Regions from separate parts of the Dehalococcoides sp. genome, predicted to be linked through region 1. Evidence: riboswitches for the same ligand, from Rfam matches in the RefSeq annotation. Region 1 holds a riboswitch; each other region holds the start of a gene.

Region 1 (3,274 bases):
ACGTACGTCCGGCAGTTATCACTACCAGCCTGCCTTTGGCGGCTGATAAACCGGTAGATTTTAACCTGGCTGAGTTCTGCAGCCGCTGCAAACTGTGCGCTCAGGTCTGTCCTACCCAGGCTATCAGCTATGCTGACCAGCCGGACTTTGAGATTTATGGTTTGCGCCGCTTCTGCACCAATCTGGCTAAATGCCGCGACGGTTGGAACCTTGGAGCCGGACCTATGGGTTGCCGTGCCTGTATCTCGGTATGCCCGTGGACCAAGAAGAATACCTGGGTACATCGCTTTGTACGCGAAGTTCTGTCTCATGACGCTACCGGCACATCCCAGAATGTGGCTATTTGGGCTGAGCGGACACTCTATCCCAAAAATTATGCAGATGATCTCAATCCTCCTAACTATAAAGGTGTCTACGAACCTCCGAAATGGATAACTACCAATGAATATGTCAGTAGTTTCGTTAATACTCCGATGGGGGTGAAGTAATATGTGGATGATGCTTTTAAATGTACTAATGGGACTGGGTCTGGCAGCCGCAGCCTGGGCAGTATATTCCGTAGCCAAAGGGTACGGGAAAGCTGTTAAATGGTGGCACTGGGCCATGCTGCTTGTGGCCGGCGTGTTATGGATTGTCGGTTTTTCATGGCTTGGAGCCCAGATGGGCGAAGAATTGGGAGGTATGGTATTTGTTCAGGGTGCCCTCTTCGGTTGGGGTGTTTTGTTCATACTAAGTATTGTTCTTACCCTTATTACCTTCCAGCTAATCAGACGCCAGGCAAAATAAATCAAAGTATTCAGCGGTGCGGTTAAACACCGCGCCGCTGACATAAGTGAGGGAAAATGCCTTTATATGAATTCAGATGCCAGTTTTGCCAGAGCACCTATGAGAAAATAGGCAAACCGGATGATAGCCCGGTTGACTGCTGTCCCGGTTGCGGCGGCAGAGCTCAGCGGGTGGTGTCCGGCTTTTCGTGGAAAAACCAAACATCTAACCTGGTTAAATTTAAGGACAGCGCTGATGAAAAGATGCATTATGCCGAGAGGCGCTTAAACGAAGATAAAAGTCTTGATCCCAATGCATGGCTATTAAAGGTAGCCCAAGATAAACTGGCTGAAAGAGCTGCGAAATCAGCCCAAGCCTGAATATGATACTTAACTTTTTACTGAACCGGTTTGTAAAAATGAAATCTGCCTTGCTTGCACTATGTATATTGCTGGCTATCACCTGCTGCGGTTGCGGTGAACCTAAAACGGAAAAGGTGATACCGGATGCCTGCCCTGACCTAGGGCTGCTAGTCACCCAAGCCGATGTCACTGATACACTGGACCCATATGCCCGACCGATTGTTACGGGTAATATATTTCCGTCATCTGCTAAGGCAATTTATTTGGTCTTCTCTCTGTCAGATGATATGTGCTGCAAGACCCTGAACGTACGCTGGTTTCGAGACAGCCAATTGGATCCTATACAGATAGAGGATAATCTGCATGCCCAGTTTCCCATCAAACTAACGTTACAAGCACCTTCAGGAGGATTTATACCGGGTGAATATCACGTGAACATATATATAGATTTTTGGGAGAGACTAAGCCTGCCTTTTGTAATAAGTGAGTGAGAAACCGAATATACCTGAAAGCACAAACAGACATCATAAAGCAGTTTTTGATTAATAAACGAATAGAAGTACTTACCTGAAGCTCCCCTTTTGATAGGGTTAAAGGGAACAGAAATCCGGTGCAAAACCGGAGCAGTACCGCCTACTGTGAGTGGGAAACCACCAGCCAGTAAAGCGCCCTGTTTCAGGTATCTGCCATTCCGGTGGTTACGGAAGACAGGTGCGGAGTTAAAGAGATTTAGCCCCCTCCTGTTTTTGGGAGGGGGCTGTTTTTTAAGGGGCTGGGGAATCAAGCCAAATTTGGAGGAACAAGGTGTTACAAGAACTTAAGACAGATACTTATAAAGAGCTGGGCTGCTTCCACGGGGTAAGAGCAGGTATTGCCTATCATAAAGCTCTGGGAGTATCCACTAATACTCTGGTTATAGAACTGCCGGAGGAAAGGAATATACTCTCCACCCGCACCGGGCTGGGCAAGGCCAGGTATATACTCAATACCCATATCCCCCCCGAACTCTGGGACTTTATGCATGACAACTCGGCAGACTGGCAAACAGCCTACTCGGTAGTACTGGAAGAAGTCCTCAAAAGATACGATACAGACCTGGATAATGTCTCATTCCTGTCCACCGGGGTAGACCAGGACAATATAGCCTGGGCGGAAGAAACCTATGAGGAATTCTGGGTATTGGCCTTTGCCACCGCCGGAGTTAAGACCAATGCCATGCGGATAGGCTGTGACGAAGCCAGCGGCATAGAGCGTAACGGCAAGTTTGAGAAGATAGGCACGATTAATGTTATCCTGCTGACCGGCTCAAGCCTTGAGACACCCACCCTTGCATCTTCATATATAACCCTGACCGAGGCCAAGAACGTAGCCCTGCAGGAACTGGATATACGGAGTGCAGCCCACCCAGACTGGCAGGCAACCGGTACGGGTACAGACCAGATAATTACTGTATCAGGTACAGGGGGCAAATACACTTATGTAGGCGGGCATACCAAACTGGGTGAGATGATGGCCAGAGCGACCACCAGAGCCGTCAAACAGGCTATCAGGAACTGCCGGGGGTACTAGGGAATAGCTGTTGCTTTTAGTCTATTGTACAAGATGGTGGGCGGTATTGGGGTCGAACCAATGACCTCAGCGATGTCAACGCTGCGCTCTAACCAACTGAGCTAACCGCCCAAGAGAAACATATTTTACTAGCTTAGCATCTTAGCGTCAAATAAGACCTAGAAGATATTCCAGCCCGCCATTTTGTGGGCATCCAGTTCAGTGCCAAGAGCTTTCTTAGGGGTAACACCCTTAACAATAAGGGCAGCAACACCTATTTTGATTATATCCCCTACAACAAAGGGCACAAGCCCCATGGAAAGCAAAGCGGCAAAGCTGACCGGTTGCCCTAAAACAGAGACTAACCAATAGTTGAGCCAGAAAAGACCGGGAATATATACCAAAGCAAAGTTCGCAAATAACATCAGGCCAAACATAGTGGTAAAACTGCGTGCCCGAATATATCTGTCAGAAAAATAGCCAAGGAAAAGAGACAGGATGACAAACCCCGCCAGATAACCGGCAGTAGCGGTTATACCGGCGCCCCAACCGTTAAAAACAGGCATACCTGCCCAACCTGCCACTGCATATATGGCAAC
Region 2 (3,274 bases), on a different contig from region 1:
AAATACCCGGATAAGGCCACTATAAACACCAGTGCTGCTACCTCGGTAAATTCGTTAATTGAACCGTAAGTATCCCCGTTCAGACCACCCAGTCTGCGTTTGAAGAAAGATGCCAGATACATAACCAGCAACCAGCTCCCAAACATAGCCAGAAACCCTGCCCAGCCGCCTAAAACTACGCAAACTGTCAGGCAGAAAATAGTAGCACACCACAAACTGGCTTTGGCAGTTTCGCCTTTAAGCTCTTTGCCCAAACCCTGTGACCTGATATAGGGATACTTAACCACCGCATAGACCATAGCCCAGCGGCTGATTAACGGGAACAAAATAAGACCTGTGATAAAACTTTCCGAAGGCAGGCTTAGGACAGCAGAAAATTTTAAAAGCAAAAGGCATATTGCCGCCAGCACACCTATAGCCCCCACTCCCGGCAGGTGCATTACCTCCTGGGCGCGTTCAAATGACTTATGACCGGCGGCTATTCCGTCAAAGGTATCTGTCAGACCATCCAGATGTAAACCGCCTGTAATTATCACTAAGCTTATTATCAGCAAAGCGGCAGTCAATACATCAGGTAAAAAAAGGCTGAAAACCCAGCCCAAACCGACCAGTATCAGCCCGATAATCAAACCCACCAGGGGGTAGAAGCCGAGTGAGCGGGCAAAATCCAGCCGTGACTTCTCCCCCTGCCAGTCTTCTTTCAGCCAGGGTACAGGTATGTTGGTAAGAAAGCGGAAAGCCGCTAAAAATGAACCCATATATACATTTCCTTAACCCGGGATTATACCAGAATACACCTAACTTTGCTTTTCGGAAACCCCTGCATCTGCAAAGGAGGCCATCTCGTGCTGAATACGGTTAGCTGCTTCTATAATATTCATGGCAAGAGCCGCACCCGTTCCTTCACCCAGACGCATATCCATTTTCAAAATAGCATCCAGCCCCATATGCTCAAGCAGGATACGGTGTCCGGGCTCTACTGACTGGTGAGCGGCAAACATGAAGTCTTTTACCTGCGGGCAGATGGTATAAGCAATAAGAGCCGCCGCACCGGAGATAAAGCCGTCTACAACCACCGCCACTCTATTAGCCGCCGCACCCAGTATTACTCCTGCCAGACCGCCAATTTCATAGCCGCCCACTTTAGATAATACATCAATCGCATCTTTAGCATCAGGGTTATTCAGGGAAATAGCTTTGGCAATAGCGTTGCGTTTCAGCTTCATCTGCTCATCAGAAGCACCTGTACCGCGCCCGGTTACATCTTCAAGTGACCGCCCGGTAATAACAGAGCAGATAGCAGCAGACGGAGAAGTATTGCCAATACCCATATCACCGGTACCTACCAGATCCAGCCCCTTCTTGACCTCGGCGTTTACAATCTCTATGCCCACCTCAATAGCCTTTACAGCCTGTTCACGGGTCATAGCCGGGCCATGAACCATATTGTTGGTACCGGGTGCAATATTCCGGTTAATTATATTCGGGTCTGCAGCCATGGGAGTAGCCACACCTAACGCAACTACCACGTTACGCGCCCCTACCTGCCGGGAAAGGACGTTTATGGCTGCACCGCCATGAGCAAAATTTTGCAGCATCTGGACAGTTACTTCTTTCGGCCAGTTGTGAAACTTTTCGTCAATAATGCCGTGGTCACCAGCCATGGTTATAATGGCTTTTTTGGCGGTTTTTGGTTTGGCATCACCCTGAATACCTGCCAGTTGCACCACAATAGCTTCCAGTTTGCCCAGAGAACCCTGTGGTTTGATCAGGATATCCTGATGTGCCTGAGCCTTGACCATGGCTTCTTTATCCAGCCCGTATATCTTTGCAAGTGTTGCGTTTAATAGTTCCATATTTTTAAAACTCCTTTATAAATAAATTGGGTTAATATATATCCGGTTTTGCACTTCAGGCTATGCTCAGTTTGTCCTCCTCTGGCGCCTGCCCAAATAAAAAAGGGGCTGGCACATCTCAAAATATCTTCAAGATGAGCCGGCCCCTTTACCATCAGGTATCCGGTTTGGTGGTAACACGTCTTCTGGCTTCCGGATTATCCCCCGGTTTCACCCTTCCCATCAGAGTACTACTCCAACAGTGGTTGCACAAAAAGTGCTTTAAAGAAACCGAAGTCCCCAGTCACAGCGGCGGGACCGCCACGGATTCAAACCGTGTTCCGTTTGTTAATCACCATTAAAAACTATATCAGACAAAACCCTGCCAGTCAATCAGGCTGGATAAATCTCAGACTTACTTTTTAATTCAACACTAACCTCAAGCAGGTGTTCACACTCACTTTGGGTACGGGGAGCTATACGCACGTATTGGGGCAGACCAAATGAAGTGCAGTCCCGCACCATCAACCCATATTTAAGGAATGCTGAACGAAAATCTGCAGCACTCCTTACCTTCAGCAGGAAAAAATTGGTCTCAGACGGAAACACACTGAAACCCAGCCTTATAAAACCCTGCATCAAATACTCTTTAGAGGCCTTTATCTTCTTTTCAGATTCCGCCAGATAGCTGGGATGACGCAGGCAAACCAGCCCTGCTTTTTGGGCAGCGGCATTCACGTTCCATGGGGGGCAAATCTTTTTCAGGTTGGCTATTATCTCTGCCGAGGCCATGCCGTAACCCAACCTTAGCCCGGCCAGAGCACAATCTTTGGTCATAGAGCGAATAACTATTAGATTGTCCGAATCAAGCAAATCTGCTGATTTCCAGCAATCTTCAGCAAAAGCTATATAGGCCTCATCCAGCACCAGCAGTGTATCAGTGCAGACATTCAGCACTTTTTCAATATCTGCTTTGGAAAGATAAACCCCGGTAGGATTGTTGGGATTACAAATAAATACCGCTTTGGGTTGATGTTTTTTAATAATGCGGCAGGTTAAATCCAAATCAAACTTAAAGCCGCTCTCTTCATCTGCCCACTGTTCAATTATGTCGGCACCGGCTACTTCCACCGCCAGTTCATACTCGCCAAAAGTGGGTTTAAGTATCAGCACTGTATCCCCCACCCCGAAATATGCCCCAGCCACCAGACGGATAACCTCCATAGAGCCGCTGCCTATAATCAGGTTTTCGGGTTTCAGCGAAAGCCTCCCCGCCAGATATTCTTTGAGTTCAGCAGACTCAGAGTCCGGGTAGCGGTCAATAACCAGAGAAGACAAAGCTTCTTTAAGTTCCACCGGTGCCGGATACGGGTTTGAGCTAACCGAAAAATCCATAACCGCATCAGGGCTTATACCCAGTTTTTTAAGCTCGGCATAGT
Region 3 (3,274 bases), on a different contig from region 1:
TCATTATATAGAACAAAATTACCTTGAGTTTGCCACCCCGAAGCAGTTTGACCTGATAGCCCTTATTTATTGTGATTACTGTGCCCTGAGCCCTTCCCAGCGCTGCCAGCTTCTTTCAGTCTGGAACAAATGCCTGAAGGATGACGGGAATATACTACTGGATGTGTTTTCTCTCTCAGCTTATGAAGGGCGGGCTGAAACAGCTGGTTATGAATACCGCCTGATGGATGGTTTTTGGTCAGACAATGATTATTTCGGCTTCATAAACACCTTTAAATATCCGCTTGAAAAGGTGGTGCTGGATAAATACACCCTTATAGAGGCGGATAGGGAATGGCAGGTTTTCAACTGGCTGAAGTATTTCTGTGTGGCAGAGCTTAAACATGAGTTGGCCGAAAAAGGGTTTGAGGTGGCGGATATATTTTCTGATGTTGCCGGGGCGGTTTATTGGGAAGGTTCACCTGAGATTGCCGTCGTAGCCCGCAAGATAAAATAATCCGGTAATTCTAAAACAAGTTTCAACAGCCGCAGACTTACAAACTGCGGCTGGTTTATTGATTGAGATGAGCCTGTTTATTAGGGTCGAATGGTTTGCTATTATATATATTGTTAAACCTTAGAGAGAGAAGCAAGAGTAATGACGAAATCAACCAGGGTAATTCCGCCTTTCCCCCAGATGACAATAGGGGTTATGGGTTCAGCCGGTGGGACTATGACTGACGAAACCAAAAAAAGTTTACGGTGTTTGGGTGCCTGCATAGCCAAGCGCAAACATGTGCTTATTACCGGTGCCTGCCCCGGAATGCCCCATGAAACCGTTCTGGGGTCTAAAGAAGAAGGCGGGGTAGTAGTAGGTATTTCCCCCGCCCTGAACTTGGAAGAACATGTAGAAAAATACCACTCTCCCACTCGTGGTTACGATGCTATTATCTATACCGGGTCAGGTCTGATGGGACGGGAGATTGAAAATATCCGCAGTTGTGACGTGGTGATATTTGCCGGAGGGCGGTCCGGTACGTTGGGTGAGTTTGCTATAGCTTACGACGAAGGCAAAGTTATAGGGGTACTGCGGGGAAGCGGCGGCATTGCTGACCATCTGGACAAGATTATTGCCATGGTGGACAAGGAAACCGGTGCCCGCGTTTACTATGAATCAGACCCGTACAAATTGCTGGACATACTGGAAGCAGTTTATCGGGAGCGTATTCTCCCCAAGCATAAACGCCTGCTGGAGAACAATGACCCCGATGGCGTATCCGACGGCTAGTTGACCCCCGACCCGAAATGAATTTAGTTACCCCCCCCGTTTTCTTTTGTAAGATACGGGGGTTTCTTTTGGTCTGCAAAAGTGATTTTCCTGATATAACTGCCAAAAAAATCTTACAATTTATGGCTGATGTATTGACTAATCAAAAATACTGGAGTAAACTAAATTTTAGTTGAATATGTAACGGGGTAGCTATGAGTGCAAGACCGGTGTGAAGCCGGCGCAGTACCGCCTGCTGTAACCGGAGGGAATACTTCCGGGAGCCAGAACCTCAGAACCCCGTTTACCAGGCACTCCGCGGAATAGGGAGGGGAGTCATTTTAAAATGGCTGAAATACCTTTGTCCGATGAGGCAGAGGTATTTTTTTGCACCTGGCAAAATGTAAATACAACTAAAAGGGCCTTAGAACTTTGAGTGCAAGCCCGGTGAAATTCCGGCGCAGTACCGCCTGCTGTAAGGGGCAAATGCTCCAAGTCAGAACCTCAAGGTTCGTTCTAAAAGGCTCTCCGCGGTAAGAGGAGGTATGGCCATGCAGAAGAATTTGTAAGAGGAAAACGCTTTGCCCGATGCCCCTGTTTTCAATATTAAAAATGAATGGAGCAGTTATGCTGGATGATATAAATATGAAACTTAACAGTAAGAGTGCCCGGCTGGGTACTACTGTTGCCGGTGTCTTCTTAAGCTTGGTTTTGTTGTTAGGTCTGGTGGGTGGCTGTAAAACTGCAGACGATACCAATCCTGATGACGAAAACCCGGTTGTAACTGAAGTGACTTATCCGCTGACGGTGACAGATCAACTTGGCAGAATCGTAACTATCCTGTCTGAACCTCAGACCATAGTTTCTCTTTCTCCCAGCAATACCGAAACTATTTATGCTATGGGTCTTGAAGATAAACTGGTGGGTGTGACTACCTATTGCAATTACCCCGAAGCCGCCAAAGATAAACCCAAAGTGGGCGGTTTTTCAAATGTGGATGCCGAAGCAGTGACTGCCATTGGACCTGATATTATTCTGGCCTCCAATATTCATGCATCAACAGTTATTCCTCAGCTTGAACAGCTGGGTCTCACCGTAATAGCTATCAGCCCGGATAATCTGGAAGATGTGTTGGCATCTATTGAGCTTATCGGAAAGTGTCTGAATCAGGTTAAAAAAGCCAATTCACTGGTGGACAGTATGCAGACCCGTATAGATGCAGTAACATCCAAGGTTAAAAATCTGTCTGAAAGTCAGAAACCGCGTGTTTTATACATTGTTTGGCATGAACCTCTTATGAGCGTTGGTTCTACTGCCTTCATAACAGGCTTGATTACTGCTGTCGGAGGCGTTAGTATTACTGCTGATTCAGCCGAAGCCTATCCGACTATTGGTTTGGAGACAGTGCTGGGGGCTAACCCCCAAGTGGTAGTGGTTGGTACTGGAATGGGTTCCGGGGCTGATGCGCCGCTGCTGTTTATACAGGATGAACCCCGTCTGGCTAATATTGATGCCAGAATCAATGGCAATATATATAGTATAAACACAGACCTTATCGGCCGTACCGGGCCCCGAATTGTAGAGGCTCTCGAACAACTGGCCAAGATGCTTCACCCTGAAATATTTGGAGCTATCAGCTGATATAGAATTCAGGTGGGGCAGGTAATATACCTGCCCCACAGTTTTGCAGGTAAGAATGGGTGTAAATACAAATCTGAATAAGGAAAACTGTCCGGCAGTTCCCGGCGGTTTGCACCCCCATTGGAGGGGGCGGATTTTTGCTATGGCCGGGTTGTTTGGTTTGCTGCTTGTGGCGGCTGTTTTTGCTATTTCCTTCGGCTCAGTTGAAGTGCCATTTTTTACCACTATAGCTATCTTGATTTCAAAAATTCCTTTCGTACATATTAGCCCTGACTGGACCGTAAATACTCAGGCTATTATTTGGGATATCCGTTTGCCCAGAGTGCTGCTGGCTGGAGTAGTGGGTATGGCCTTGGCGGTGGCCGGGGCTACTTATCAGGGGCTCTT

Evidence for each region. Region 1 has a riboswitch for cobalamin ahead of WC259_RS04680 (adenosylcobinamide amidohydrolase). Riboswitches for the same ligand answer to the same signal wherever they lie in the genome.
Region 2: another riboswitch for cobalamin. It lies ahead of cobT (nicotinate-nucleotide--dimethylbenzimidazole phosphoribosyltransferase); the one in region 1 lies ahead of WC259_RS04680 (adenosylcobinamide amidohydrolase).
Region 3: another riboswitch for cobalamin. It lies ahead of WC259_RS02345 (ABC transporter substrate-binding protein); the one in region 1 lies ahead of WC259_RS04680 (adenosylcobinamide amidohydrolase).

What each region holds. Positions count from the first base shown of each region.
Region 1 covers NZ_JBAZDW010000027.1:720-3,993, forward strand. Annotated here, with positions in the region: partial or broken gene WC259_RS04660 (4Fe-4S binding protein) at 1-488, shown strand, start outside; gene WC259_RS04665 (hypothetical protein) at 490-786, shown strand; gene WC259_RS04670 (zinc ribbon domain-containing protein) at 843-1,145, shown strand; gene WC259_RS04675 (hypothetical protein) at 1,196-1,618, shown strand; cobalamin riboswitch at 1,681-1,820, shown strand; gene WC259_RS04680 (adenosylcobinamide amidohydrolase) at 1,932-2,696, shown strand; tRNA gene WC259_RS04685 (tRNA-Val) at 2,731-2,807, opposite strand; gene WC259_RS04690 (biotin transporter BioY) at 2,855-3,274, opposite strand, start outside.
Region 2 covers NZ_JBAZDW010000010.1:8,240-11,513, forward strand. Annotated here, with positions in the region: gene cobS (adenosylcobinamide-GDP ribazoletransferase) at 1-758, opposite strand, end outside; gene cobT (nicotinate-nucleotide--dimethylbenzimidazole phosphoribosyltransferase) at 798-1,856, opposite strand; cobalamin riboswitch at 2,014-2,207, opposite strand; gene WC259_RS02320 (histidinol-phosphate transaminase) at 2,229-3,274, opposite strand, start outside.
Region 3 covers NZ_JBAZDW010000010.1:14,846-18,119, reverse strand. Annotated here, with positions in the region: gene WC259_RS02355 (class I SAM-dependent methyltransferase) at 1-496, shown strand, start outside; gene WC259_RS02350 (LOG family protein) at 638-1,267, shown strand; cobalamin riboswitch at 1,437-1,564, shown strand; gene WC259_RS02345 (ABC transporter substrate-binding protein) at 1,874-2,887, shown strand; gene WC259_RS02340 (iron ABC transporter permease) at 2,943-3,274, shown strand, end outside.